Regions from separate parts of the Bradyrhizobium sp. SZCCHNRI2009 genome, predicted to be linked through region 1. Evidence: predicted binding sites of a transcription regulator. Region 1 holds the regulator's gene; each other region holds the start of a gene.
What was found. Region 1 encodes PhoB, which activates phosphate uptake and scavenging genes when phosphate is short. Its sites were predicted from a motif close to TGTCATNNANCTGTCAT; they were not measured.
Positions count from the first base shown of each region.

Region 2: phnC (phosphonate ABC transporter ATP-binding protein) is a predicted target of PhoB. The motif match lies at 2,750-2,766, and genes of this name have one in related genera.
Region 3: QX041_RS27100 (UDP-2,3-diacylglucosamine diphosphatase) is a predicted target of PhoB. The motif match lies at 2,551-2,567, and genes of this name have one in related genera.
Region 4: QX041_RS05830 (DUF47 domain-containing protein) is a predicted target of PhoB. The motif match lies at 4,398-4,414, and genes of this name have one in related genera.

Region 1 is NZ_JAUEUH010000004.1:134,787-142,206, reverse strand. Features, by position in the region: gene QX041_RS15800 (trypsin-like serine protease) at 1-1,211, opposite strand, end outside; gene phoB (phosphate regulon transcriptional regulator PhoB) at 1,359-2,066, opposite strand; gene phoU (phosphate signaling complex protein PhoU) at 2,083-2,799, opposite strand; gene pstB (phosphate ABC transporter ATP-binding protein PstB) at 2,830-3,651, opposite strand; gene pstA (phosphate ABC transporter permease PstA) at 3,648-4,529, opposite strand; gene pstC (phosphate ABC transporter permease subunit PstC) at 4,533-5,531, opposite strand; gene pstS (phosphate ABC transporter substrate-binding protein PstS) at 5,629-6,639, opposite strand.
Region 2 is NZ_JAUEUH010000004.1:500,131-507,550, forward strand. Features, by position in the region: gene QX041_RS17580 (DUF1045 domain-containing protein) at 145-855, opposite strand; gene QX041_RS17585 (alpha-D-ribose 1-methylphosphonate 5-triphosphate diphosphatase) at 862-2,046, opposite strand; gene QX041_RS17590 (DapH/DapD/GlmU-related protein) at 2,043-2,705, opposite strand; gene phnC (phosphonate ABC transporter ATP-binding protein) at 2,880-3,689, shown strand; gene phnD (phosphonate ABC transporter substrate-binding protein) at 3,769-4,701, shown strand; gene phnE (phosphonate ABC transporter, permease protein PhnE) at 4,797-5,681, shown strand; gene phnE (phosphonate ABC transporter, permease protein PhnE) at 5,678-6,526, shown strand; gene QX041_RS17615 (ABC transporter substrate-binding protein) at 6,686-7,420, shown strand, end outside.
Region 3 is NZ_JAUEUH010000008.1:327,940-335,359, forward strand. Features, by position in the region: gene QX041_RS27090 (caspase family protein) at 1-667, shown strand, start outside; gene QX041_RS27095 (threonine/serine dehydratase) at 678-1,667, opposite strand; gene QX041_RS27100 (UDP-2,3-diacylglucosamine diphosphatase) at 1,715-2,527, opposite strand; gene pyk (pyruvate kinase) at 2,720-4,138, opposite strand; gene QX041_RS27110 (tartrate dehydrogenase) at 4,294-5,367, opposite strand; gene QX041_RS27115 (MFS transporter) at 5,389-6,684, opposite strand; gene QX041_RS27120 (LysR family transcriptional regulator) at 6,814-7,420, shown strand, end outside.
Region 4 is NZ_JAUEUH010000001.1:1,285,987-1,293,406, forward strand. Features, by position in the region: gene QX041_RS05805 (ABC transporter ATP-binding protein) at 1-321, shown strand, start outside; gene QX041_RS05810 (ABC transporter ATP-binding protein) at 314-1,060, shown strand; gene QX041_RS05815 (ABC transporter substrate-binding protein) at 1,176-2,399, shown strand; gene QX041_RS05820 (branched-chain amino acid ABC transporter permease) at 2,479-3,342, shown strand; gene QX041_RS05825 (branched-chain amino acid ABC transporter permease) at 3,344-4,312, shown strand; gene QX041_RS05830 (DUF47 domain-containing protein) at 4,456-5,100, shown strand; gene QX041_RS05835 (anion permease) at 5,115-6,122, shown strand; gene QX041_RS05840 (peptide chain release factor 3) at 6,263-7,420, shown strand, end outside.

The sequences.
Region 1 (7,420 bases):
AAGATGCCGACCACGGCCGGCTGTCCGCCGACTTCGGCCATGATGGGGGAGCCCGAATAGCCGAAATTGGCGAGGCAATGCACCGTCAGCAGCATCCCGTCCTTGGTCATGCCGGCGCTGCAATTGCGCTGGCCGGTCGGCGAATAGCGCCGCTCCTGGCCGTAGCCGATCTCGGAGATGGTTCCGGCCGAGGTCGCAGCCTGCAATTCCTCGCGCGTCAGCGCCTTGACCGCGACCGGCTTCGACGGCAGCGCGTCCTTCAGCACGATCAATGCCCAATCGGCGGGCGAGCGGTCGAGCGACCACCTGTCGTGCCGGGTCGGGACGAAATCGGGCGCCACGATCAGCTTGTCGGCGACCGACGATGCCGCCGGCGTGCCCCTGTTCATGCCGGCCAGGAAGCGGACGTTGCCGGGGCTGACCTGCGCCACGCCGTTGAACACGCAATGCGCCGCGGTGAGCACGACGCGCGGCGCGACCAGCGTGCCGGTGCACCAGCCGCCGGTCGAGTATTGCGCGACGGTGACGACGCCGATCGACGACGCCGGCCACGAGGTGGGATCGACGACCTCGCCGATGTGACGGTCGAGCCCGAGCAGTTGCTCCGGACGCGGAGCGGCGATGCCGGCCTCCGCCGATTCCGGCTTCGGCCGCCAGGCCGCAATGGCAGTCTGAGCCTGGACGCGCTGCGGCTCGGTCAACTTGACCCGCTGCACGTCGCGGCCGGCCGATCGCACGCCGCTACGGCCCGCCATCACCAGCCAGGCATAGCCCTGCACGACGTCCTGTTTCACACCGCGGCCGTCGAGCAGCATCAGGCCGAGCATGTATTGCGACTGGGCGAAGCCCTGCGCCGCGGCGCGGCTGAACCAGCGGCCGGCTTCGCCGTAATTGCTCGCAACACCTTCGCCGTTGACGTAGGCGATGCCGAGATAGTGTTGCGCGACGGCGAGCCCCTGATCGGCGGCCTTGCGGTACCACGCCAGCGCCTCGGCGGGGTTGCGCGGTTGGCCCCAGCCGAAGGCGTGCATGAAGCCGACGTCGAACTGCGCCCGCGCATCGCCCTTGGCGGCCAGCGGCAGCAGCCGTCGCATCGCCGCCGCATGCTGCCCGTTGCCTGCCGCCGCGACCGCGTCTTCGAGCTCGGCGGCCGTGGCGCCCGCCGCGCCGCCGAGCAGCACGGCAAGAGATATGATGATGGTCTTGATCAAGGGCGTCCGCTGGGACCGAAACATCGTGACGGGCCACGAAGCAGACACGATCAAGACGGCGGCGGCGTGGCGGAAAGCGGACCGCGATCTCCTCAATCGGGCCGCCTCGCGCCTCACACCTGCTGCGTCCTCACGCCGGATCGCCCCTTACACCTGCTCGCTCTTGGCGAAGCGATCATCGAGCGCATAACCGGCGCCGCGAACGGTGCGGATCGGGTCCTGCTCGCGGCCGGGATTGAGCAGCTTGCGCAGGCGGCCGATATGGACGTCGACGGTGCGCTCGTCGATGTAGATGTCGCGGCCCCAGACACTGTCGAGCAGCTGCTCGCGGCTGAACACGCGGCCGGGATGCTCCAGGAAGAACTCGAGCAGGCGGTATTCGGTCGGGCCGAGATCGATCGGCCGCCCAGAGCGCGCCACGCGGCGCTTCTCGCGGTCGAGCTCGATGTCGCCATAGGACAGCACGGTCGCCAGCCGCTCCGGACTCGCCCGCCGCAACAGGCCTTTCACCCGCGCCAGAAGCTCCGGCACCGAGAACGGCTTGACGATGTAGTCGTCGGCGCCGGTCGCGAGGCCGCGCACGCGCTCGCTCTCCTCGCCGCGTGCGGTGAGCATGATGATCGGCAACTGCCGGGTCTCGGTCCGCGCCCGCAGGCGGCGGCACAGCTCGATGCCGGACAGGCCCGGCAGCATCCAGTCGAGCACGACGAGATCGGGAACACGCTCCTTCAGGCGCGTGTCGGCTTCGTCGCCGCGCGCCACGGTCTCGACCTCGTAGCCTTCGGCCTCGAGGTTGTAGCGCAGCAGCGTCGTCAGCGCCTCCTCGTCCTCCACCACCAGAATTCGGGCGCCCATGTCTGAACCGTCTCTCTCAGTTGCCGGGGATCGTCGATGCGAAGCTCGTCATGTCGCCCTTCGGGCGCTTGTCCATGATCTGCTGGCCTTCGATCATATAGAACACCGTCTCGGCGATGTTGGTCGCGTGATCGCCGATGCGCTCGATGTTCTTGGCGCAGAACATCAGGTGGATGCAGAACGAGATGTTGCGCGGATCCTCCATCATGTAGGTCAGGAGCTCGCGGAACAGCGAGGTGCAGATGGCATCGACTTCCTCATCGCCCTTCCACACCGTCATCGCGGCCGGCAAATCGTGCGCGGCATAGGCGTCCAGCACCGTCTTGACCTGCGACTGCACGAGATCGGTCATGTGCTCGAGCCCGCGGATCAGCTTCAGCGGATGGAAGTCGCTCTCCAGCGCCGCGACGCGCTTGCCGATGTTCTTGGCGAGATCACCGATACGCTCCAGATCGGTCGCCACGCGCATCGCGCCGACGATCTCACGCAGGTCGACCGCCATCGGCTGTCGCCGGGCGATGGTAAGAACGGCGCGCTCCTCGATGATGCGTTGCAGCTTGTCGACCTCGGCGTCGGTGGCGACCACCTTCTGGCCGAGCGCGATGTCGCGCCGCACCAGCGCATCGACGGAATCGACGATCAGCCGCTCCGCGAGGCCGCCCATCTCCGATACCAGACGGGTGAGGTCCTGCAGATCGCTGTCGAACGCCTTGGCGGTATGTTCACTGGCCATGATGATCTCCTGAAGACAATGTCGTCGGCGTCAGCCGAACCGGCCGGTGATATAATCCTGGGTCCGCCGATCGCTCGGCGAGGTGAAGATCTTGCTGGTGTCGTCGAACTCGATCAGCTCCCCGAGATACATGAAGGCGGTCTTGTCGGAGACGCGCGCCGCCTGCTGCATGTTATGCGTCACGATGGCGATCGTATAGTTTTCGGCGAGTTCCTGGATCAGCTCCTCGACCTTGGCGGTCGAGATCGGATCGAGCGCCGAGCACGGCTCGTCGAACAGGATCACCTCCGGCCGGACCGCCACGGTACGCGCGATGCACAGCCGCTGCTGCTGGCCGCCGGACAGCGACAGGCCCGAGGCGTTGAGCTTGTCCTTGACCTCGTTCCACAGCGCGCCGCCGCGCAGCGCCTTCTCGACCCGGTCGTCCATCTCCGACTTGGAGATCTTCTCATAGAGGCGGATGCCGAAGGCGATGTTCTCGTAGATCGTCATCGGGAACGGCGTCGGCTTCTGGAATACCATGCCGACCCGGGCACGCAGCAGGTTCAGATCGAGCTTGGGATCGAGGATGTTGGTGTTGTCGAGCATCAGCTGCCCGGTCGCCCGCTGCCCCGGATAGAGATCGTACATCCGGTTGAAGATGCGCAGCAGCGTGGACTTGCCGCAGCCGGACGGGCCGATGAACGCGGTGACGCGGTTGGTGCCCAGCGACAGGTTGATGTTCTTCAGCGCGTGATGGTCGCCGTAGTAGAAGTTGAGGTTGCGCGCGGTCACCTTGGCCGGCGCATCCGGAAGCTCCTTGCCGTGAAGAGCGTGATTGGGCTGACTGACGGAGACGGACAGTTCGGTCATTTGGTGTTCCTCTCGGCGCCGAGAATGCGTGCACCGATGTTCAGGGCGAGCACGGCCAGAGTGATGAGAAGGGCTCCGCTCCAGGCCAGTTGTTTCCAGTAGGCATAAGGGCTCTGGACGAAATTGTTGATGGTGACGGGCAGGTTCGCCATCGTCTTGGAAAGGTTGAGGCTCCAGAACTGGTTCGACAGCGCGGTGAACAGCAGAGGCGCGGTCTCGCCGGCGACGCGGGCGGTCGCCAGCAGCACGCCGGTGATGAGGCCCGAGCGCGCCGCCCGATAGGCGATGCGGCGGATCACCAGCGAGCGCGGCAGGCCGAGCGCAGACGCCGCCTCGCGCAGCGGGTTGGGCACGAGCAGCAGCATGTCCTCGGTGGTGCGCAGCACCACCGGGATCACGATGACCGCCAATGCAAGGGAACCCGCGAGTGCCGAGAAGCCGCCCATCGGCACCACGACCGCACCATAGATGAACAGGCCGATGATGATCGAGGGCGCCGACAGCAGGATGTCGTTGATGAAGCGGATCACCGAGGTCAGGCGGTCGTTGCGACCGTATTCGGCGAGATAGGTGCCGGCAAACAGGCCGAGCGGCGCGCCGATGCCGACGCCGATGATCGTCATGATCAAGGAGCCGACGATGGCGTTGCGCAGGCCGCCTTCGCTGGAGCCGGGCGGTGGCGTGTCGGCGGCAAAAACCTGCAGGCTGAGGCCGGCGAGTCCGTTATAGAACAGCGTGAACAGGATCAGCGCCAGCCAGGTGACGCCGAACATCGCGGCGGCAACGCAGAGGCCGCGGATCACGATGTCTCTGCGGCGCCGGCGCGCATAGATCGGATTGACCGGCGCATCGAGTGTAAGCGTGTCAGCGCTGGACATGGCTTATTTTCCCGCCTTGGCTTCGAGCCGCATGAGCATCAGCCGCGCGCTCGCCAGCACGAAGAAGGTGAGCACGAACAGCAGCAGGCCGAGCAGGATCAGGCTCGACTGGTGCAGCCCGTCGCTCTCCTGGAATTCGGAGGCGATGGCGGCCGAGATCGTGGTGCCCGGTGCGAAGATCGAGGATGAGATCCGGAACGAGTTGCCGATGATGAAGGTCACCGCCATCGTTTCGCCGAGCGCACGTCCCAGCGCCAGCATGACGCCGCCGATCACGCCGACACGGGTGTAGGGAATGACGACGCTGCGCACGACCTCCCAGGTGGTGCAGCCGACCCCGTAGGCGGCTTCCTTCAGCACCGGCGGGACCGTCTTGAACACGTCGACCGAGATCGAGGTGATGAACGGCAGCACCATGATCGCCAGGATCAGCGAGGCGTTGAACAGGCTGAGATAGGACGGCGGACCGGCGAAGATGTCCTGCAGCACGGGGATGCCGGCGCAGAGATTGATCATGAACGGCTGGAACGTATAGGCCAGGAACGGCCCCAGCACGAAGAAGCCCCACATGCCGTAGATGATCGAAGGAATGCCGGCGAGCAGCTCGATGGCAAGTCCGATCGGACGGCGCAGCCATTGCGGGCACAGCTCGGTGAGGAAGATCGCAATGCCCAGACCGACCGGAATGGCGATCAGCATCGCGATGAAGGACGTGACCAAGGTGCCGTAGATCGGGCCGAGCGCCCCGAGCACCGGCGGATCGGCCGACGGCGCCCAGCGCCGCGTCCACAGGAATTCGAAGCCATATTCTCTCATGGCCGGCCATGCGCCGACGATGAGCGACAGGATGATGCCGCCCAGGATCAACAGGACGGAGATCGCGGACAGCCGCGTGATCCAATAGAAGGTCACGTCGCCGAGCTTGAAGGCGCTGAGCGCGCGTGCCCGGTCATAGGGGCCGGCAGCAGCCGCGATATCGCTGACTTCGGTCTGAACCGCCATCTCTGCCAATTCTGCCCCCTGTTCCTTGGACACGCCTCAACCCCGGTAGCGCCCCTCCCCCGGAGGCCGGGAGAGGGGGATTTTCGATTCGTCCAGCTCAGCTCTTGATGTCGGCCGACCAGGTCTTCTCGATCAGCTTCACGACGCTGTCGGGCATCGGGATGTAGTCGAGCTCCTCAGCCATCTTGGCGCCCTTCTCGAACGACCACTTGAAGAACTTGATGGCTTCGCCGGACGCCGCCTTGTCGGCCGGCTCCTTGTGCATCAGGATGAAGGTCGCCGCCGTCATCGGCCAGGACTTGTCGCCGGGCTGGTTGGCGAGGATCACGTAGTAGCCCGGGGCCTTGGCCCAGTCGGCATTCGCGGCCGCGGCCTGGAAGGCCTCGACGGTCGGCTGCACGGTCTTGCCGGCCTTGTTGATCATGCCGGTGTAGGTGAGCTTGTTCTGCTTGGCATAGGCGTACTCGACATAGCCGATCGAGTTCTTGGTCTGGCCGATGTTGCCGGACACACCCTCGTTGCCCTTGGCGCCGACACCGACCGGCCACTCGACGGCGGTGTTGAAGCCGATCTTGCTCTTCCAGTCGGCGCTCACCTCGGAGAGGTAGTAGGTGAAGTTGAAGGTCGTGCCCGAACCGTCGGAGCGGCGCACCACGGCAATCGCGTCGGACGGCAGCTTGACGTTGGGGTTCAGCTTCTTGATCGCGGCGTCATCCCACTTGGTGATCTTGCCAAGATAGATGTTGGCGAGCGTCTCGCCGTCCAGCACCATCTCGCCCGGCTTCACGCCCTCGAGGTTGACGACCGGCACGATGCCGCCCATCACCATCGGCCACTGCACCAGGCCGTCCTTCTCGAGCTGCTCGGCCTTGAGCGGCGCATCGGTGGCGCCGAAGGTGACGGTCTTGGCCTGGATCTGCTTGATGCCGCCGCCGGAGCCGATCGACTGATAGTTCAGACCGTTGCCGGTCTCCTTCTTGTAGGCGTCGGCCCACTTGGAATAGATCGGGAACGGGAACGTCGCGCCCGCACCGGTGATGTCGGCAGCGAACGCCGACGTCGATGCGGCGACCAAGCCGGCAGCGACGATAGCTTTGATGAAATTCATAGCTGGTCTCCATGCTTGGGAAGCGAAGCGCCATCTGCGCCCGATTGCGCTTCCCCGGCCGCTTTACGGGGCCTCAGTGTGGCTTTTATAAAGGTTCGATGACAGTCGGATGACAGTCACAAGCCGTTGATAATTCTAGGTATTTAGATTTTTATCCGAGTTTTTACGGATCGAGGGCGGTCGTTCGGGGAGGCATCGCCCCTGGCCTTTCGCAAGCATCGCTCAATCAAGATGGGCCTCCTTTGCCCGTGTCGCCCGCCGCACCTTTCGGTGTCGTCCCGGCCTTGCGCAGGGACCCATAGCCACCGGCGGATGTGGCCGGGCGGGATCGGTCGACCATCGTGCCTCGCACGCCTCCCTGGAGTTTTCGGTCCCGGATCGGCGCACGCGGTGCGCGCTTGTCCGGGACGACGCCATGAGGATTGGGTTGGCGCCGTTGGCCAACGAGACACGATCTCGCCGTCTCGCGGCTGGTGAGACCCGAGTGATGCATTCGTCGTGTCCCTCTGAACAACGAGAGGGCGCGAGGAAGGCCGGACCTCGGCTGAGGCCCGTGGCCCGCCTGCTCAAAAGAATGCAGGCGGCAGGTACCACAGGTACAGCCGGACAGACCCGGCCTTCCCCGCGCGACGGTGTTAACGGTGTCCTTCGTGCTCTCCCTGGGGATCGGCTTTCTTGCCCCCATCGCCCGCGCGTGCCGTCAAGCAACGACCACGGACTTGACCTCAGCATCGAGAGGCCAGGACCACACGACTTCGCCGTCCGTGCCGCCTGCGCTCGT
Region 2 (7,420 bases), 370 kb from region 1:
GATCGACGATTTCTCGCGACCTCAGCCGCGCTCGCGGCAGGATGGGGAGCCCTGCCGCGGGAGCGCGCCGACATCTCGCCGCCACTCTCGGTCTTCGACCGCGAGGCGCCGCCGCACTATGCAGGCCATGCCGAACTGACGCCGCTATCCCCCCTGGACGACCGTGAGCGGCCAGTCTCCGATGATGCGGAAACGTTCGTGGGCATTGGCCTGGCGGAACAGCACAATCCTGTCGATCCGGAGCTTTGTCAGTGACAGTGCCGCGAATCTCTCCTGCAGCATCATCAGGATCGGCCGGCGCCGTTCGTCGGACAGCCGGCAGGTCAGCGTCATGTGGAAGCGGAAATCCTCCATGACATAGGGATAACCCCAACGATCGAGATGATCGCGCTGCCGTGGTGTCAGCAGATCCGGCTTGCGCCGAGCACGGTCGTCGGCCGTCATCGGAGCGCGAAATGGCTCAAAGGCCTGGACACAATCGGCCGCGAGCTGTTGCAGCGCCGGCGACGGCTCGCCGGGGATCATCGCGATGAAGCCGCTGATCGCGTCCACGATCGGACGGATGGCCGGGACGGCTCGCGGCGTGGCCGCGAACGCGGCACAGGCGCTGCGGAGCGCGGCTTCGTTCTCCGCATCGGACAGCTCGAACGGAGCCTTCAAGGTCGCGTGAAAGCCGTATTTGCGCGGGTCTGCGGTCAGCTCAGCCCAGTCTGGAACCGCGCGGACGATCTCGCTCGGAAAGCTGCGGTCATCGCCGCTCCACGCGTCGTATCCGAGCAGGCTCGCGCCGAATTCCGCCAGATCCGCCGTCGCTGGTGGAGCATAATAGATCGCATAGCGCAGAAGATTGGCCATGGTTCGCTACTCCGCCGCCATGGCACGCGCCGGCCGGGCGTTCAGCCGGTCGGTCTCGGTGAGATAGACCAGCCGGCCGGACGCGATCACGGCGACGACATGGGGGCGCAACGGCACGCGGTCGTCGACCAGAATGATATCGGCGCGGCGGCCCTCGGCGAGCGTGCCGCGGTCCGCCAGCCCGGCTGCGCGTGCAGGGCTGCCCGAGATCAGATCCCAGGCGCGCGCCAGCGGAAGAACGCCGTCGGCCGCAAGCCGGTACGCTGCCAGCAGCGGCGCTGGATAGTAGTAGTCGGAGGCCAGCACCGAGCAGAGGCCCTTGGCGATCATGTCGCTGGCCTTCGTCCACCCGGTATGGCTGCCGCCACGGACGACGTTGGGCGCGCCGAATACGATCGCGTCGTCCCCTTGAGCGGCCTCGCGCGCGGTCTCCTCATTGACCGGAAACTCTGCGATGGTCACTCCCTGGCTGCGAAACGCCTTGCGCATGGCCGGGCTGTTGTCGTCATGCGACAGCATGCGGACACCAGCCTTGCGTGCGATCTCGGCCAGCCGCGCGATCGAGGCCGGAACGGCGTCGGCGCGAGCGGCGATGCGCGCGACCAACCGGTCGAACTCCGCGCCGGGCAGGCCGGTGCGGTCGACCATGCGCTGGCGCTTGTGCGGCTTGTCCAGACTCGCCACCGTCGAATCCATGTGATCGTTGAAGGCGAACAGGTCAACGCGCCGGTCGGCGAGCCACCGGCCGATCTCCTCCTCATCGTCGAGATTGAAGGTCTCGTGACGCAGATGAAAGCGCGTGTCGGCTGCGAGCCGCGGGCGCAGCGCTTCGATCGATTCGAGCAGGCGCCGCGCATTGTCGGCGCTGCGCAGGCCCGGCTCCCATGACCAGGTCGTCGCGTGAAAGACCGTGGTGATGCCATTGCTGATGGCCTGGCGGTCGCTGTCGATCAGCGCAACGTCTGTCGGGAAATCGACCCCGGCGCGCGGCATCATCTGGCGCTCGAACGCATCACCATGAATGTCGACGATGCCGGGAAGCACGGTGAGCCCCTCCGCATCGAGTTCGAGACCCGACCGGCGTCCCGGTGTCCCGATGCCGGCGATCACGCCGCCGGATATGATCAAGGAGGTGTCGACGAAGTCGGTATCGACGAGGCAGCGGCCTCGCGAGATGGAGATATCGGTCATGGGGCGGCACTCTGCCGCACCGAGACGCGTGCGTCGAGGGCAGCCTCGTATTTGTCGAGAAACGCGGTGATCGCGAGCTTGCGGAAATCCGGCAGCGCCGCGCGCAGCGCCTCGTGATTCCAATCCCACCACGCCAGATCCAGCAGCCGCTGCTCGACCTCGCGCGGAAACCGGCGCTTGATCGGGCGCGCCGGATTGCCGGCGACGATGGTATAGGCCGCAACGTCCTTGGTGACGATGGCGCCGGCCGCCACGACCGCGCCGGTGCCGATGTTGCGGCCCGGCAGCACGATCGCGCCATGGCCGATCCAGACATCGTGTCCGATCTGGACATGATGCTCTCTCCGCCAGGCGAAGAACTCCGCATCGTCCGGCTCTCCTGGGAAATAGGCGCTGGCGCGATAGGTGAAATGGGCCTGCGTCGCCCGCTGCATCGGGTGGTTGCCCGGATTGATCCGGGTCATCGCCGCGATCGAGCAGAACTTCCCGATCCTCGTGTAGGTGATCTGGGAATCGTTGACCACATAGGAGTAGTCGCCCATCGTCACCTCCTGCAGGATGGTGCGGGCGCCTATCTCGCAATAGGCGCCGAGCGTCACGTCCTGGAGCTTGGCCGAAGGGTCAACGGTAGGTTCAATCGAAAGCGACTTGCCGGCCATCTCGCGTCCTGTCTCTACGCCTGTGAGGGTGTTGGATCTCCCTTATGACAGAGGCGTGACATCTGCATGACTGCGGCCAGCGTGTGGACGGATGTGGCGCCGCAGTGTCGCTGTCACATAACTGTAGAATCCAGACGTTAGCGATAGGCCAAAGCGAGGCGTCTGGAGAATTCAATGCTGGTGGTGGATGGCCTGACGTGCCGTTTTGGCATGAAAGCCGCAGTCGACAATGCATCCTTCTCTGTTGCACCGGGCAGCTTCGTCGGCGTGATCGGGCGTTCCGGCGCCGGCAAGTCGACCCTGCTGCGGTCCATCAATCGCCTGAGCCCGGTGAGCGGCGGCCGCATCCTCTTCAAGGATCTCGACGTGACGGCGCTGCGCGGCCGTGACCTGCGGCAGTGGCGCGCGCGCTCGGCGATGATCTTCCAGCAGTTCAATCTGGTCGGCCGATTGGACGTGCTGACGAACGTGCTGATGGGGCGACTGGCCGAAATCCCGTCGTGGCGCTCGCTGGCGCAGCTCTGGCCAGCGGAGGATGTCGCCATGGCGCTGTCGGCGCTCGAGCAGTTCGACATGGCCTCCCTCGCCGCGCAGCGCGCCGATCAGCTCTCGGGCGGGCAGCAGCAGCGCGTCGCGATCGCGCGCGCGATGGTGCAGAACCCCGAGATCATTCTCGCAGACGAGCCGATCGCCTCGCTCGATCCCCGTAACACCAAGATCGTGATGGACGCGTTGCTGCGCATCAACAAGCATTTCGGCATCACCGTCGTCTGCAATCTGCATTCGCTCGATCTGGCGCGCAGCTATTGCGATCGCCTGATCGGCATGGCGACCGGACGGATCGTGTTCGACGACGTGCCGTCGGCGCTGACGGCGCAGATCGCACGTGAACTCTACGATCTCGAGGCGGACGAGGTGATGGGTTCGATCCATCCGGCACCGGCGGCAACGGTGCCGGTACTCGGCGAAGCGGCCGTGGCCTGAGACGCGGATTTCTGCAAGCTCGAGCTTCCGCATGGCGCGGGGGCGAGACCTGTTACTTACTGCAACAAGAGGGCATGTTATGATCAATCGTCGCATCGTTCTGGCGGGCGTCGCTGCGCTGGCTTTCACGGCCTCGGCGTCAGCCGAGGACTGGAAGGCGAAGTATCCTGAGCTGACCTTCGCCGTGGTCCCGGCAGAGAACGCCTCGGGTGTCACCGAGCGCTGGACGCCTTTCGTGAACTATCTCTCGAAAGAGCTGGGCGTGAAGGTGACGCTGCGCATCGCCAACGATTATGCGGCCGTGATCGAAGGCCAGCGCGCCGGCAACATCCACATCGCGAGCTACGGTTCGGCCTCGTTCGCCCGCGCCCGGCTCACCGGGGTCAAGACCGATGCCTTCGCCAACGACATCAACTCCGACGGCAGCACCGGCTACTATTCGGTGTTCTTCGTCAAGGCGAGCAGCCCGTACCGGAAGGTCGAAGACCTCAAGGGCAAGAATCTCGGCCTCGTCGATCCGAACTCAACGTCGGGCAACAACGTGCCCCGCTTCGAGCTCAACAAGATGGGCGTGACCGACGCCGAGACGTATTTTGGCAAGGTTGTCTTCACCGGCAGCCACGAGAACGCGGTGCTGGCCCTGTCGCAGGGGACTGTCGACATCGCGGCCAACCAATGGACGAGCGACAACGACTCGACGCTGGCGCAGATGCTGACCAAGGGCATGCTGAAGAACGCTGACGGTTCGCCGATGAAGAAGGACGACTTCCGCATCATTCACAAGTCGGCGCCGATCATCAACGGCCCCTACGCCTACAACACCGACCTGCCGGCCGATCTGAAATCGGCGATCGCCAAGGCCTTCTTCGATGCGCCGATCAAGGACAAGGCCGCCTTCGACCGTCTCTCCGACGGCCAGAAGAAGGGCTTCCACCCTGCCACGACGAAGGACTGGGATGGCACGATCGACCTGATCAAATTCGTCGACAGCCTGCGCAAGAAGGCGTCCTGATCGACGATCCATCGATGGTGAGCCGGGTCTCGTGGGGCCCGGCTCGTCCGTTGAAGAATCCCTCGCACGTCCGAACCAAGAGCAGCACGAAGCCGATGGCTGTTGCCGTTTCGATCCTTCCGAGCCAGCAGCTTGCGGCTCTGAACGAGACCTATCGGCGGGCCGTTTCGCGCCGCCGTTTGCGTCTTGCCCTGTCCGCCATGGTATTCCTGGCGGTGCTCTTCGCCGCGGCCATCGGTGCCGAGGTCAATCCGCGGACGTTCTATACCTACTTCGGCAACTTCATCAGCTACTTCGATCGCATCTTCACGCTCGACGACGGGCAGCGGGTCTGGACCAATCTGCCCGAATGGTTCTGGGGCTTCAGGAAGTGGCTCAAGCTGTTGGCAGAGACGCTGCTGATCAGCTACGTCGGCACGATGGCCGGAATGCTCGTCGCATTCGGTCTCAACTTCTTCGCCGCCGAGAACACCTCGCCCGCGCCGTGGATCCGCTTCACGGTGCGCCGGCTCCTGGAATTCGCCCGCACCGTTCCGAGCGTCGTGTTCGCCCTGATCTTCGTCATTGCTTTCGGGCTTGGGCCGATCCCGGGCGTCCTCGCCATCGCCCTTCATTCGAGCGGTGCGCTCGGCAAGCTGTTCTCCGAGGTCGTCGAAAACGCCGACATGAAGCCGGTCGAGGGCGTGCGCGCCACCGGCGCGAGCTGGCTGTCCTGCATGCGCTTTGCCGTGCTGCCTCAGGTCATCGCCGGCTTCTCCAGCTACACGCTGCTGCGGTTCGAGATCAACGTGCGCGAGGCGTCCGTGATGGGCTTCGTCGGTGCCGGCGGCATCGGCCAGGAGCTCGTGGTCGCGATCCGCAAGTTCTACTATTCCGACGTCAGCGCCATTCTTGTCATGATCGTGGTCACCGTGTTCCTGATCGACATCGGTACCGGCTGGCTGCGCGGCCGCCTGTTCGGCTCGGAGGCCCGCACATGAGTATCTCCGGCTCACCCGACCCGAAGCAGCTCGCCGAGCGCTATCCGCAGATCTTCAATCGGCCGTTGTCCGCACGCCTTGCAACGCCGCTCGTGCTGGCGTTGGCCGTGGCGATCTTCGTCTTCGGTCTGGTCGATCTCGACTTCTCGCCGTCGCGGATGCTGTCCGGCCTCGGCCAGCTCGGCTGGATCGCGCGGATGATGCTGCCGCCGGATCCCGGCTCATCGCTTCCGATTTATCTCAAGGCGCTCGGCGAGACGCTCTCGATCGCGGTGCTCGGCACCACCTTGGCGGCCGTGTTCGCTCTTCCGGTCAGCCTGCTTGCAGCCAGGAATATCATCCCGTCGGCGATCTTCCGTTTTCCGGTGCGTCGCCTGTTCGACACCATTCGTGGCGTCGACACACTGATCTGGGCGCTGGTCTGGATCAATGTCGTCGGCCTCGGGCCGTTCGCCGGAGTGCTGGCGATTGCGGTCTCGGATTTCGGAGCGCTCGGCAAGCTGTTCTCGGAGGCGATGGAGAGCGCCGACCGGCGGCAGGTCGAGGGCGTTCGCGCTGCCGGCGGCAGCCCGCTGCATGAGATCCGCTTCGGCCTTCTGCCGCAGGTTCTTCCCGTGATTGCCGGCCAGGTGCTCTACTTCATCGAATCCAACACGCGCTCGGCGACGATCATCGGCATCGTCGGCGCGGGAGGCATCGGGCTGCAGCTGGCGGAGCAGATCCGCGTGCTGGAATGGCAGAAGGTGTCGTTCCTGATCCTGATGATCCTCGTGGCGGTGGCTGTGATCGACTGGATCTCAGGCAAGCTGCGCTTTGCGATCATCGGCCGCCGCGCCATTGCTTGAACAACGCGGCATCCGAAGGTTGCGATCGTTCGCCTACGAACGATCAGGATGCAGTGCCGGCTGTGTGTGCTGCACCGACTGTCGCAAATCCTTCATGTGCCGCCTTTAGGGGAAGCTCCGGAACTGGCTGCCATGCCAGGACATACGGAGTCCGTCTTCATGAAGCTTACTCGCCTCGTTCTCGCGCTGCTCGCGCTATGTGTTGCCGCATCATGGCAGCCGGCCAAAGCCGCGGACGTCATCTGCTACAACTGCCCGCCGGAATGGGCCGACTGGGCCTCGATGCTCAAGGCGATCAAGACCGATCTCGGCTACGACATTCCACACGACAACAAGAACTCCGGCCAGGCGCTGGCGCAGATCCTCGCCGAGAAGAGCAATCCGGTCGGCGACATCGGCTATTTCGGCGTCACCTTCGGCATGAAGGCGAAGACGCAGGACGCGCTGGAGGCCTACAAGCCCGCAAACTGGGATCAGGTCCCCGCCGGCCTGAAGGATGCGGACGGCTACTGGACCACGATCCACTCCGGCACGCTCGGTCTGTTCGTGAACAAGGACGCGCTCGGCGGCAAGCCCGTTCCGGCCTGCTGGAAGGACCTGCTCAAACCCGACTACAAGGGCATGGTGGGCTACCTCGATCCGAGCTCTGCGGCCGTCGGCTATGTCGGCGCGGTTGCCGTCAACCTCGCGCTCGGCGGTTCGCAGGCCAATTTCGAGCCAGCCCTTACGTTCTTCAAGGATCTGCGCAAGAACGATCCGATCGTGCCGAAGCAGACGTCCTATGCGCGTGTCGTCTCGGGCGAGATCCCGATCTTGTTCGACTACGACTTCAACGCCTACCGCGCGAAATATACCGAGAAGGGCAATTTCGAGTTCGTGATTCCCTGCGAAGGC
Region 3 (7,420 bases), on a different contig from region 1:
CGCACTGCTCGCCGGCCTCGTGCAGGCCGCGGCGTGGCACCAGGCCGTGCTGGCGAATTCGCCGGCCGCCTATCAGAGCTTCCGTGAATCCTATGCCGACAGCCCATATGCGCCGGTCGCACTGCGGCTGCAGGGACAGCCTCGGCCCATCCCCGTGCTGCAACCGAGCCGTCTCATGATGCCACCGCAACTGGCACCGATCGCGCGACCGTTCAATCCCGGTCCGCAGATCCAGAGCCATCCAGCCCCGCAACCGACGCTGCCGGCCGCCACCGTGCCGCACGGACCGCTGCCGCCAACGGTGGTCACGAAAGGCAATGCCATCAACAACGCGGGTCCCAACAAGGTCGTCGATCCCGGGCCTATCGCTCAGACCAAGTTGCGCGACAGGATCGTGCCGCCGACAAATCCGCCCGTGGCTACGAAAATCCAGCGCGATCCACTGAAGCGCAGTCCTGGGCGGCCATTCGACGCCCGCGAAGTGCGGCGTCCCTTCCCCGGCAATTCCGGACCGTTCAAGCCGAACATCAACGCGTCGCATCCGTCGATGGCGCGTGGCCAAGGCGGGATGCAGGGCGGCCCGGCGCGGAGCACGCCGCACGTCGCGCAGTCCGGACTGCGGATGGGCGGCGGGGGATTTGCAAAAGGCGGCCTCAGCTTTCACTGAGGCTTGATCGTCAGGCGATCAGCCTGGCGTAGAGCTCAGCATCGACATTGCCGCCGGACAAAACGATCACCACCGTCTTGCCCGCCACATCCAGCCGGCCGGCCAGCAATGCTGCAAGCCCGACCGAACCGCCGGGCTCGACCACGAGCTTCAGCTCCCGGAAGGCAAAGCCGACCGCGCGCCCCACCTCCTCATCCGAAGCCTCGACCGCGGCCGACAGCAGTTGGCTGTTGATGGCGAAGGTGATCTCGCCTGGAATCGCCGCCATCAGCGCGTCACAGATGGTCCGGCCCTTTGCGTCGTGCGCCTCGCGGTGGCCGGCCCGTAGCGAGCGCGCATGGTCGTCAAAACCCTTTGGCTCGGCCACGACCATCCGGGTGTTGGGAAAGCGCGCCTTGACCGCGGTCGAGACGCCGGCAAGCAGTCCACCGCCCGAAGCCGGGACGATCACCAGATCCGGCGACAGGCCGAGCGCCGCGAGATCTTCGGCGATTTCACGACCGACGGTGCCCTGCCCTGCGATGACGTAGGGATCGTCATAGGGCGGCACCACCGTCGAGCCGCGCTTTGCTGCGATGTCGCGCGCGATCGCTTCGCGGTCCTCGCGATCGCGATCATAGAGCACGACGTCGGCACCGAACGCCTTGGTGCGCTCGCGCTTGGCCGCTGGCGCATCCGAGGGCATCACGATCGTGGCGTCCATGCCCAGCAATGTGGCGGCATGGGCGACGCCCTGCGCATGATTGCCGGAGGAGAATGCGACGACGCCGTTGCCGCGCGCTGCTTGCGGGATCGACGCCAGTTTGTTGTAGGCGCCGCGGAACTTGAACGAGCCGGTCCGCTGCAGCACCTCCGGCTTCACGAAGACGTTCGCTTTGAACCGCTCGTTGAGCACGGGGGCTGGCAGCAGCGGAGTCCGCACGGCCACGGGCGCGAGGACGCGTGCCGCCGCCTCGATGTCGGCGGCGGTCACGGGCAGGATCGGGGAATGAGCTGTCATACCCCTATTTTACCGCGCCCGATTGCCGAGAGGCAAGGGAACCGGTGTCAGGCGGCGCGGGCGGCCAGCTGCGGAACCGGCGCGGGTTGCCGCTGCGGATCGGTCCAGGTCAGGATCTCGAAACGGCCGTCCTCGTGCTCGACCAGCGCCGTGCAGCTCTCGACCCAGTCGCCGCAATTCATGTAGCGAATGCCGTCCTGGTCGCGGATGACGGCGCAATGGATGTGGCCGCAGATCACGCCATCAGCGCCATGCCGCCGCGCCTCCGAGGCCAGCGCCGTCTCGAACGCGCCGATGTAGTTGACGGCGTTCTTGACCTTCTGCTTGGCCCATTGCGACAGCGACCAATAGGGAACGCCGAACATGCGACGGAAGAAGTTGACCAGACGGTTCATCTGGATGGCGAAGTCATAGGCCTTGTCGCCGAGATGGGCGAGCCAGCGCGCATTCTGCACGACCAGATCGAAGATGTCGCCGTGGATCACCAGATAGCGTTTGCCGTCGGTGCCGGTGTGCAAGATGTTCTCGACGACGTCGATGCCGCCGAAATGCGTGCCGTAATAGCCGCGCAGGAACTCGTCGTGATTGCCGGGGACATAGACGATCTTGGCGCCCTTGCGGGCCTTGCGCAGCATCTTCTGCACCAGGTCGTTATGCGACTGCGGCCAATGCCAGCTCGATTTGAGCGCCCAGCCGTCGATGATGTCGCCGACCAGATAGATCGTGTCGGCATCATGGTGACGCAGGAAATCGACGAGGAGATTGGCCTGCGAGCCGCGGGCTCCGAGATGAACGTCCGAGATGAACAACGTCCGAAAGCGCCGAGCCGGGCTTTCTTCACCAGCAGTCTCAAGTCCCATGCGCGCCCACCTAACAGTCCCTGATGACACCGCGATGACGAAACGCCGCACCGGCAGAACCCATCCTGCCGGACCGCGACCGGACACCGCTCGTTTGACGACTCGCGATGTCCCTCGTCACTGCCCCGCGATACCAGCGGGGTGCGACAATCAGGCGACAGGCGGGCAGCGCGAACAGGGAAAATCAGCCTCCTATCTCGGCACGGTGACGACGCGCAGATTGTTGGTGGTGCCGGTCTGCGCGAACGGGATGCCGGCGACGACGACGAGCAGGTCGCCGGCTTCCGCAAACTCCTCCTGCACGGCGAAGAAGGTCGCGCGCTCGACCATCTCCTCGTAGCTCTGCACGTCCTGCGACAGCACGCTGTGCGCGCCCCACAACAGGCACATCCGCCGCGAGGTGTCCTCGTTCGGCGTGATCGCCAGGATCGGCAGGCTCGGCCGCTTGCGCGCAACGCGGGAGGCCGAGGTACCGCTCGACGTATAGGCCACGATCGCCTTGGCGTGGATCGCCGAGGCGAGATCGGCCGCTGCGGTCGCCACCGCATGCGGCGGCGTCTGCTCCTCGCCCGGCTGCGTCGCCTCGACGATCGAGCGGTACATCTTGTGGCCTTCGGTGGCCTTGATGATGCTGTCCATCATCGCCACCGCCTCGCGCGGATATTGCCCGCTGGCGGATTCCGCCGACAGCATCACCGCGTCCGCACCGTCATAGATCGCGGTTGCGACGTCGGAGACCTCGGCGCGCGTCGGCGTCGGCGTCGCGACCATCGAATCCAGCATCTGCGTCGCGACGATCACCGGCTTCACCGCGAGCCGGCAGGCGCGCACCAGCTCCTTCTGCTTGCCCGGCACGTCCTCGTTGGGAATCTCGACGCCGAGATCGCCGCGCGCAACCATGATCGCATCGGAGAGCTGGATGATGTCGTCGATCCGCTCCAGCGCCGCCGGTTTCTCGATCTTGGACATGATGCCGGCGCGGCCATTGATCAGGCCCCTCGCCTCCAGCACGTCGGACGGCTTCTGCACGAACGACAGCGCCACCCAGTCGACGCCGAGGTCGAGCCCAAAGGCAAGATCAGAACGGTCCTTGGCCGTCAGCGGCGATAGCTCCAGAATTGTGCCGGGCAGATTGACGCCCTTGTGATTGGAGATCGCGCCGCTGACGATCACCTTGGCCTCGATCCAGTCGTCGCCGAGGCCGGTGACGCGGACGCGCACGCGGCCGTCATCGATCAGAAGATCGTGACCGGGCGAGACTGCCGCAAAGATTTCCGGATGCGGCAACGGAATCGATGTCTTGTCGCCCTCGGTGCCGTTGAGAACAAATCGAATCGTCTCGCCGGCTTCGACCTGGATCTTCTTGTCGCGCAGCGTGCCGACGCGAATCTTAGGACCCTGCAGATCCATCAAGATGCCGATCGGCCGCTGCATCTCCTTCTCGAGGGCGCGGACCGCGGCATGGACCTTGGCGTGATCGGCCTGGGTGCCGTGACTGAAGTTGAGACGAAAGGTGTCCACACCGGCGAGGAACAGCGCTTTCAGCATCTCCGGAGAATTGCTCGCGGGACCGACAGTCGCGACGATCTTGGCTCGACGGTGACGACGCATGATGTGTCCTTTCTCCTTAAGCCGTGTCTCGCGTCTCTATGACACGCATGTGATTGGCATGCGCGGACGCAGCGGAAGCGCTGATATACGCCCCGCAGCGTCCATTGCAAGCGCGACACGGAACACGCCAGAATTGTGCAAGAGAACAGCACGCCTCAGGCGTTGGAGCCATGGATCGCGTCGATGACGGCGTCGGTCACCTGCTTGGTCGTCGCCGTGCCGCCAACATCGGGGGTCAGGATGCCTGCTGCACAGACTTTCTCGACCGCAGCCATCAGCCGCGCGGCCGCGTCCGTCTCGCCGAGATGCTCGAGCATTTGCGCGCCGGTCCAGAACGTCGCAACCGGGTTGGCGATGCCCTTTCCGGTGATATCGAACGCCGAACCATGGATCGGCTCGAACATCGACGGGAAGCGCCGCTCCGGATCGATGTTGCCGGTCGGCGCCACGCCGAGGCTGCCGGCCAGCGCGCCGGCGAGATCGGACAGGATGTCGGCATGCAGATTGGTCGCGACGATGGTGTCGAGGCTCTTCGGCTGCAGCGTCATGCGCACGGTCATCGCATCGACCAGCATCTTGTCCCAGGTCACGTCGGGGAATTCCCGCGCCACCTCGGCGGCGATCTCGTCCCACATCACCATGCCATGGCGCTGCGCATTCGACTTGGTGACGACGGTGAGGAACTTGCGCGGGCGCGACTGCGCCAACTTGAACGCGTAGCGCATGATGCGGGTGACGCCGACGCGGGTGAAGACCGCGACCTCGGTGCCGACCTCCTCCGGCAGACCGCGATGCGCCCGGCCGCCCATGCCGGCATATTCGCCCTCGGAATTCTCGCGGACGATCACCCAGTCGAGATCGCCGACGCCGACATTGCGCAAGGGCGAGGCCACACCGGGCAGGATCTTGGTCGGGCGGACGTTGGCGTACTGATCAAATCCCTGACAGATCGGCAGCCGCAGGCCCCACAGCGTGATGTGGTCGGGCACGTCGGGAGCGCCGACCGCGCCGAAATAGATCGCGTCGAACTTTTTCAGCTCCGCGAGTCCATCGGCCGGCATCATCACGCCGTGCTTCTTGTAGTAGTCCGAGCCCCAGTCGAAGGTCTTGACGTTGAAGCTGATGTCGCCCGCGCGCTTGGCGAGTGCCTCGAGCACGCGGACGCCTTCGGAGATGACCTCGGGGCCGATGCCGTCGGCGGGAATGGCGGCGATGGAATGGGTGCGCATGAAAGAGCTCCGTTGATGAGGTCAGGACGGCGTGGCTGCTTGGGCCTTCGCACTTTGTGAACGTGACAGCAACAGGGTCAGCACCGCCGATACCACCAGCAGGCCGGCGACAAAATAGAGCCCGCCATTGAAGCTGCCGGTCTGGTCCTTGATCCAGCCGATCATCGCGGGACCGACGAATCCGCCGAGATTGCCGATCGAGTTGATGGTTGCGATGCCCGCCGCGGCGGCCGAGCCGGACAGGAACATGGTCGGCATGCTCCACAGCGGCGGCTTCGAGGAGGAGATGCCGACATTGACGAGCGTGAGCGCAGCGAGGACGGCGGCGACACTGGTCGACAGCCCGGCCAACCAGAGCCCGACGGCTGCGGCCACGCAGGCCCGCACGACGTGCCAGGTGCGCTCGGCGGTACGGTCGGAATGGCGCGCCCACAGGATCATGACGACCACGGCCACGGTCGGTGGCACCGCGTTGAGGAAGCCGACGGTGAAGGACGACAGGCCGAACTGCTTGATGATCTGCGGCGCCCAGACGCCGAGCGTGTAGAGGCCGGCCGAGGTGCCGAAATAGACCAGCGCGAGCGCCAGCACGCGGATGTCGGCCAGCCCGCGCCAGATGCTGTGGCTCGCGGTGGCGGCCTTGCTCGCCACCTCTGCATTCATGGTGCGCACCAGCCAGTCGCGCTCGTCGTCGGCGAGCCAGCGGGCCTGCTCCGGACGATCGGTCATGTAGGCGAGCACGACGAAGCCGAGCAGCACCGCCGGCAGCGCCTCGATCAGGAACAGCCACTGCCAGCCCTTGAAGCCGAGAATGCCGTCCATCTCCAGCAGCGCGCCGGAAACCGGAGAGCCGAGAACCGTGGAGAGCGGCGCGGCGGCCATGAACAGCGCGGTGACGGCTGCGCGCTGGCGCGCCGGGAACCAGTAGGAGAGATAGAGGATGATTCCGGGGAAGAAGCCTGCTTCCGCAGCCCCAAGCAGGAAGCGCAGCACGTAGAAGCTCGTCGGTCCCTGTACGAACGCCATCGCGCCGGAGACGAGGCCCCAGGTGATCATGACCCGCGCGATCCAGATGCGCGCGCCGAACTTGTCCAGCGCGAGGTTGGAGGGGACCTCGAACAGGAAATAGCCCCAGAAGAAGATGCCGGCGCCGAACCCATAGGCCGAGGCTGACAGCCCGATGTCCTTGTTCATGGTCAGCGCTGCGAAGCCGACGTTGACGCGGTCGATGAAGGCTACGAAATAGAGCAGCATGATGAAGGGCACGATGCGCAACGTGATCCTGCGCAGCACGCGCGTTTCCAGCTCTCCGGCCATCGTCACCTCCCTGTCCCGTCTTGTCGTTGATCTGACAAGCGTAGGCGTCGAACCAGGCCGGCTTCAATGCTCGCATCATTATACAAAAAAATGATATAATCCGGCCCATCGCCTCTTCAGGACCCCACCATGGAATTGCACCAGCTCCGCTGCTTCGTGGCCGCCGCCGAGGAACTGCATTTCGGCAAGGCGGCGCAGCGGCTGCAGATGCTGCCCTCGGCGCTCGGACGCCAGATCAAGCTGCTGGAGGAGGATCTCGCGACCCCGCTGTTCGCGAGGACCACGCGCGCGGTGTCGCTGACCGAGCACGGCACGACCTTGCTGCGCGATGCCCGGGCGATCCTGGCCCGTGTCGAGGCGGTCGAAACCGGCTTCCGCCGCCGTACCCGAAGCACGAAGGCGCAGCGGCTGCGCGTCGGCGCCATCGACAGCGCGGCCGCCGGGCTGCTGCCGCAATTGCTGCACGATTTTCGCGCGCGGCATCCCGACATCGCGGTGCAGCTCACGGAAGAGAAGACGATCCGGCTGCTGCCCAGGATCCTGTCCGGCGCGCTCGACCTCGCCTTTGTCAGGCCGCCCGAGCGCACCGATATGAGGCTCGAATTCCGCGCGCTGCTCAGCGAGAGCGCCGTGGTGGCCCTGCCGCAGCGGCACCGGCTGGCCTCGCGTGCTGTGGTCTCGCTCGCCGACATCGCCGACCAGCCGCTGATCGTCCCGGACCGCCGGTCGCGGCCGC
Region 4 (7,420 bases), on a different contig from region 1:
CCGGCAGTCGAAATGCCCTATGGGCGCAAGCGCGCGCTGGAGATCGCGACCACGCTGGCGCTCGATCCGGAGATGATGCTGCTGGACGAGCCGATGGCCGGCATGGGCCACGAGGACATCGACAAGATCGCCGCGCTGATCAAGCGCATCTCCGCCAAATACACGATCCTGATGGTCGAGCATAATCTCAGCGTCGTCGCCAACCTCTCCGACACCATCACCGTGCTGACGCGCGGGCAGGTGCTGACGGAAGGGCCGTATTCTGAGCTCTCCAAGGATGAGCGCGTCAAGGAAGCCTATCTGGGAGCCGGACATGCCTGAGGTGATGACGGCCACGAAGCCAGGGCAGGCGGCTGCGACCAGCACCATTCTCGACGTCAACAACCTCGAGAGCTGGTACGGCGAGTCCCACATTCTCCACGGCATGAACTTCAACGTGAATGCCGGCGAGGTCGTCACCCTGCTCGGGCGCAACGGCGCCGGCAAGACCACGACCCTGAAATCGATCATGGGGATCATCGGCAAGCGCACCGGCTCGGTTCAGTTCAACGGCCAGCAGCTGATCCGCATGACCTCCGACAAGATCGCGCGGCTCGGCATCGCGCTGTGCCCGGAGGAGCGCGGCATCTTCGCGAGCCTCGATGTCCGCGAGAACCTGCTGCTGCCGCCGGTTGTGCGGCCGGGCGGGCTGACGCTCGACCAGATCTTCGAGCTGTTTCCGAATCTGAAGGAGCGGCTGAAGAGCCAGGGCACCAAGCTTTCCGGCGGCGAGCAGCAGATGCTGGCGGTCGCGCGCATCCTGCGCACCGGTGCCAGCTTCCTGATGCTGGACGAGCCGACCGAGGGTCTCGCGCCCGTGATCATCCAGCAGATCGGCCACACCATCGCGCGGCTGAAGAAGGAAGGCTTCACGATTCTCCTCGTCGAGCAGAACTTCCGTTTCGCCTCGACGGTCGCTGATCGCTACTACGTCGTCGAGCACGGCAAGGTCATCGACGGCTTCGCCAATGCCGATCTGTCGGCCAACATGGACAAGCTGCATACTTATCTCGGCGTCTGACCAGCGCTAGCGGCGCTGACCTGGCAGTTCCTTCCGCGGTTTTCTCGCGGTTTTCTTGGTAGAATCTCTTGGCAGTTCTCTTGGCAGTTTTCTTGGAAAGTTCTGGAAGTTGGAAATGAAGAGCAAATTCATCGCGTCGCTGCTGCTGGGAACGGCACTCACTCTCGCCGCTGGCAGCGTCGCTTCGGCCGGCGACAAGACCGTCAAGATCGGCGCGCTGTCCGATCAGTCGGGTCTTTATGCCGATCTCGGCGGTCCCGGCTCGACGCTCGCAGCGCAGCTGGCGATCGAGGATTCCGGCCTCACCGCGAAGGGCTGGAAGATCGACGTCATCTCCGGCGATCACCAGAACAAGCCGGATATTGGCACCTCGATCGCGCGGCAGTGGTTCGACGTCGACAAGGTCGACGTCATCGTCGACGTGCCGAACTCGGGCGTGGCGCTGGCGGTGAACAACGTCGTCAAGGAAAAGAACGGCGTCTACATCAATTCGGGCGCTGCGACCTCGGATCTCACCAACGCGCAGTGCTCGCCCAACACGGTGCACTGGACCTACGACACCTACATGCTCGCGCACACCACTGGCCAGGCGCTGGTCAAGGCGGGCGGCTCGACCTGGTTCTTCCTGACGGCAGACTACGCCTTCGGCGCCGCGCTGGAGCGCGATACCACGGCGGTCGTGACCGCCAATGGCGGCAAGGTGATCGGCGGCGTCAAGCATCCGCTCAACACCTCCGACTTCTCGTCCTTCCTGCTGCAGGCGCAGTCGTCGAACGCCAAGGTCATCGGCCTCGCCAATGCCGGCGGCGATACCACCAATACGATCAAGCAGGCGGCCGAGTTCGGCATCAATAAGGGCGGCCAGAAGCTTGCCGCGCTGTTGCTGTTCCTGACCGACGTCAAGTCGATCGGGCTCGACATCGCGCAGGGCCTCAACTTCACCGAGACCTTCTACTGGGACATGAACGACCAGACCCGCGCCTTCTCCGAGCGCTTCGCCAAGCGCATGAAGAACGGCGCGCCGCCGACCATGGTGCAGGCGGGCGTCTATGCCGGCTTGATGCATTACTTCAAGGCGCTGGAGGCGCTCGGCGAGAACCCGCATGACGGCGTCAAGATCGTCGACAGGATGAAGTCGATCCCGACCGACGATGCGCTGTTCGGCAAGGGCGAGATCCAGCCGAACGGCCGCACCATCCACACCGCCTATCTGTTCGAGGTCAAGAAGCCCTCGGAGTCCAAGGGCCCGTGGGATCTCTACAAGCTGGTCGGCTCGGTACCGGGCGACCAGGCCTTCACGCCGCTCGACAAGAGCGCGTGCGCCTTGTTGAAGAAATGAACCGCTGTGGCTCCGGCGGCTGAACGTCGCCGGGGCCGCCATCTTCTGGGAAACGCCGAGAGAAAACAGAAACAAGACGATGCAGGCCCTCTACGCACAGCTCCTGGTCGGACTGATCAACGGCTCGTTCTACGCGCTGCTCAGTCTCGGGCTTGCCGTCATCTTCGGCATGCTCAACATCATCAATTTCGCCCATGGCGCGCTCTACATGATGGGCGCGTTCTGCGCCTATTTCCTGCTGAACCTCGGCGGCATCAATTATTGGTGGGCGCTGCTCCTGGCGCCGATCATCGTCGGCATCTTCGGCATGGTCCTCGAGCGCACCATGCTGCAATGGATTGCCGGGCTCGACCATCTCTACGGACTGCTTCTGACGTTCGGATTGGCGCTGATCATCCAGGGGGTGTTCCAGAACTTCTTCGGCTCGTCCGGCCTGCCTTATGCGATCCCGGATCAGCTCCGCGGCGGCATGAACCTCGGCTTCATGTATCTGCCGGTCTATCGCGGCTGGGTCGTCATATTCTCCCTGGTCGTCTGTCTGGCGACCTGGTTCCTGATCGAGCGGACCCGGCTCGGCGCCTACCTGCGCGCCGCCACCGAGAATCCGACATTGGTGCGGGCGTTCGGCATCAACGTGCCGCGCATGATCACGCTGACCTACGGCCTCGGCGTCGGGCTCGCGGCGCTGGCCGGCGTGTTGTCGGCGCCGATCAACCAGGTGCGGCCGCTGATGGGCGAGCACATCATCATCGTGGTGTTCGCGGTGGTCGTGATCGGCGGCATGGGCTCGATCATGGGCTCGATCATCACCGGCTTCCTGCTCGGCGTGATTGAGGGACTGACCAAATATTTCTATCCCGAGGCTTCCAACACCGTGGTCTTCGTTCTGATGGTCCTGGTGCTCCTGGTGAAGCCGACGGGTCTGACCGGACGGGCGGCCTGACATGACATCCATCACCGACGCAACCCTTCCGATCACCCCGCGCGCCATGCGCGACGAGATGATCGTGTTCGTCATCATGACAGCGCTGCTGGCGATCGTGCCGTGGACCGGGCTGTACCCGTTCTTCGTCATGCAGGCGCTGTGCTTCGCGCTGCTGGCCTGCGCCTTCAACCTCCTGATCGGCTATGGCGGCCTGCTGTCGTTCGGCCATGCGATGTTCCTGGGAACGGCCGGCTATTGCAGTGCCCACGCGCTGAAGGTGTGGGGGCTGCCGCCCGAACTCGGCATCCTGACGGGCGTCGCCGGATCGTTCGTCCTGTCGGTGATCACCGGCTACATCTCGATCCGACGCCAGGGCATCTATTTCGCGATGATCACCCTGGCGCTGTCGCAGCTCCTGTACTTCATCTATCTGCAGGCGCCGTTCACCCATGGCGAGGACGGCATCCAGGGCATTCCGCAGGGCCGGATGTTCGGCATCCTCGACCTGTCCAAGCCGACGGTGCTCTATTACGTCGTGCTGGTCGGCTTCCTCGCCGGCTTCCTGCTGATCTTCCGCACCATCAACTCGCCGTTCGGCGAGGTGCTGAAATCGATCCGTGAGAACGAGCAGCGCGCGATCTCGCTGGGCTACAAGACCGACCATTACAAGCTGCTCGCCTTCATCCTGTCGGGGACGCTGGCGGGCCTCGCCGGTGCGCTGAAGGTGTTCGTCGCCCAGAATGCCTCGCTGACCGACGTCGAGGTCGGGATGTCCGGCCAGATCGTGCTCATGACCCTGGTCGGTGGGCTCGGCACCGTGTTCGGCCCCGTCGTGGGCGCGTTCGTGATCGTCGGCATGCAGCAATATCTGTCCGGCTTCGGCCAGTGGGTGACGGTGATCCAGGGCGTGATCTTCGTCGCCTGCGTGCTCACCTTCCGCCGCGGCGTCGTCGGGGAAATCGCCCATCTGTTCAAGCGATCCCTCTAAGTCATTGATCTGAAAAGAGATCGTTGAAAGGGCAGAAAGCGGTGGATGATCCGGCCACCGCTTCTGCTGGTGCGCGATCCGGAGTATGACAGTTCTGTGACTGGCCGGCCCTGGCCCGTTTCGGAATGGATGGATCTCGTCCCATGCTGCACTGGTTTCGCGCCGTCCTCCCGCGGGAGGAGCGGTTTTTCGATTTGTTCGCCCGCCACAACAAGGTGGTGATTCAAGGCGCCCATGCGCTGCAGGACATGCTGCAGGGCGGCGACGACATCCTCAGGCATTGCCAGCGCGTCAGCCAGCTCGAGAACGAGGCCGACAACATCACCCGCGAAGTGCTGACCGCTGTCCGCCGCACTTTCATCACCCCATTCGACCGCGGCGACATCAAGAACCTGATCACCTCGATGGACGACGCCATCGACCAGATGCAGCAGACCGCCAAGGCCGTGGTGCTGTTCGAGGTCAAGGAGTTCGAGCCGACCATGCGCGAGATGGGCACCTTGCTGGTCGACTGCGCCAACCTGATCGGAAAGGCGTTGCCGCTGTTGCAGGCGATCGGTCAGAACGTGCCGATGATCACCGCGATCACCGAGGAGATGACCAAGCTCGAGGGACGGGTCGACGATCTCCACGACATCGGGCTGAAGGAGCTGTTCCTCAAGCACCGCAACGCCAACACGATGGATTTCATCGTCGGCGCCGAGATCTATGACCATCTGGAGAAGGTCGCCGACCGCTTCGACGACGTCGCCAACGAGATCAATTCGATCATGATCGAACAGGTCTAGGGTAGGGCCGCGCCGTGGACGCTCAACTCGGCCTTCCGATCCTGGTCGGCCTCATCGCCGTCGCACTCGCCTTCGATTTCCTCAACGGCCTGCACGACGCCGCCAACTCGATCGCGACCATCGTTTCGACCCGCGTGCTGCGGCCGCAATATGCGGTGTTCTGGGCCGCATTCTTCAATTTCGTGGCGTTTGGCGTGTTCGGCCTCCACGTCGCCCAGACCATCGGCACCGGCATCATCGATCCCGCCATCGTCGACGCGCAGGTGATCTTCGCTGCCCTGGTCGGCGCCATCGTCTGGAACCTGGTCACCTGGGCCGCCGGCATTCCGTCGTCGAGCTCGCATGCGCTGATCGGCGGGCTGGTCGGGGCAGGGGTCGCCAAGGCCGGCATCTCGGCCACCGTGTGGAGCGGCCTGTCCAAGACCGTGCTCGCGATCGTGCTGTCGCCGCTGGTCGGGCTGGTGCTGGCGATGATCCTGGTCGCGATCGTGTCCTGGGCCTCGGTACGCTCGACGCCGTTCGCGGTCGACCGCGCCTTCCGCATCCTGCAATTCGCCTCGGCCTCGCTCTATTCGCTCGGCCATGGCGGCAACGACGCGCAGAAGACGATGGGCATCATCGCCGTGCTGTTGTACTCGCAGGGCCGTCTCGGCGAGCAGTTCACGGTGCCGTTCTGGGTCGTGCTGTCGTGCCAGGCCGCGATGGCGCTTGGCACCCTGATGGGCGGCTGGCGCATCGTCCGCACCATGGGCCTGCGCATCACCAAGCTCAACCCGATGCAGGGCTTCTGCGCCGAGACCGGCGGCGCCATCACGCTGTTCCTGGCGACGTTCCTCGGCGTGCCGGTGTCGACCACCCACACCATCACCGGCGCGATCGTCGGCGTCGGCGCCGCCCGCCGCGCCTCGGCGGTGCGCTGGAACGTGGCCGGATCGATCGTCTACGCCTGGATCTTCACGATTCCGGCCTCTGCCATCGTCTCGGCGCTGACGTTCTGGCTGGTGTCGGTGCTCCGGCACTGATCCGGGGCGGGCGAGGGGGCAACTCGCCGGTTGGAGTTGCGGTGCAAAACGCCTATATGGAGGGCGCGCGGCGGCCGTGATCCCGCGCCTTTCCCATCAAATCGCCCGCTCTCTGGCCCCGAAACGACGTCCGCCGCCTCATGTCCGATACAAGTTTGACGACCGAACAGCCGTCCCGCTCCGCGCTCTCCGACGAGGTCGCGCGCCGGCGCACCTTCGCCATCATCTCGCACCCGGACGCCGGCAAGACGACGCTGACCGAGAAGCTGCTGCTGTTCGGCGGCGCCATCAACCTCGCCGGTCAGGTCAAGGCCAAGGGCGAGCGCCGCAACACCCGCTCGGACTGGATGAAGATCGAGCGCGAGCGCGGCATCTCGGTCGTCACCTCGGTGATGACCTTCGAGTTCGAAGGGCTGGTGTTCAACCTGCTGGACACGCCGGGCCACGAGGACTTTTCCGAAGACACCTATCGCACGCTGACCGCGGTCGACTCGGCCGTCATGGTGATCGACGCCGCCAAGGGCATTGAGGCGCGCACGCGCAAGCTGTTCGAGGTCTGCCGCCTCCGCGACATCCCGATCATCACCTTCATCAACAAGATGGACCGCGAGAGCCGCGACACCTTCGATCTCCTGGACGAGATCGAGAAGACGCTGGCGCTCGACACCACGCCGATGACCTGGCCCGTGGGGCGCGGCCGCGACTTCATCGGCACCTATGACATCCGCGACGGCGGCGTGCGCCTGCTCGAAGGCGGCGGCGCCAAGACCGGCGCGGCGCAGCAGATCGACATCGCCGAGCTCGGCAAGATCAACGCCAATCTCGACATGAGCCAGATCACCGACGAGCTGGAGCTGGTCAAGGAGGCCTGCAAGCCGTTCGACCTCGAGGCATTTCGCGAGGGCCACCTGACGCCGGTGTATTTCGGTAGCGCGCTGCGCAATTTCGGCGTCGGCGATCTGCTCGAAGGCCTCGGCCGCTACGCGCCGTCGCCGCGCGCGCAGGAGTCGAACCTGCGCAAGGTCGACGCCGCCGAGCCGCGCATGAGCGCCTTCGTGTTCAAGATCCAGGCGAATATGGACCCCAACCACCGCGACCGCATCGCGTTCGCGCGGCTGTGCTCGGGCAAGCTCAACCGCGGCATGAAGGCGAAGCTGGTACGCACCGGCAAGACCATGCCGCTGTCGAGCCCGCAATTCTTCTTCGCCCAGGACCGCTCGGTGGCGGACGAAGCTTTCGCCGGCGACGTCGTCGGCATTCCCAACCATGGCAGCTTGCGCATCGGCGACACCCTGACC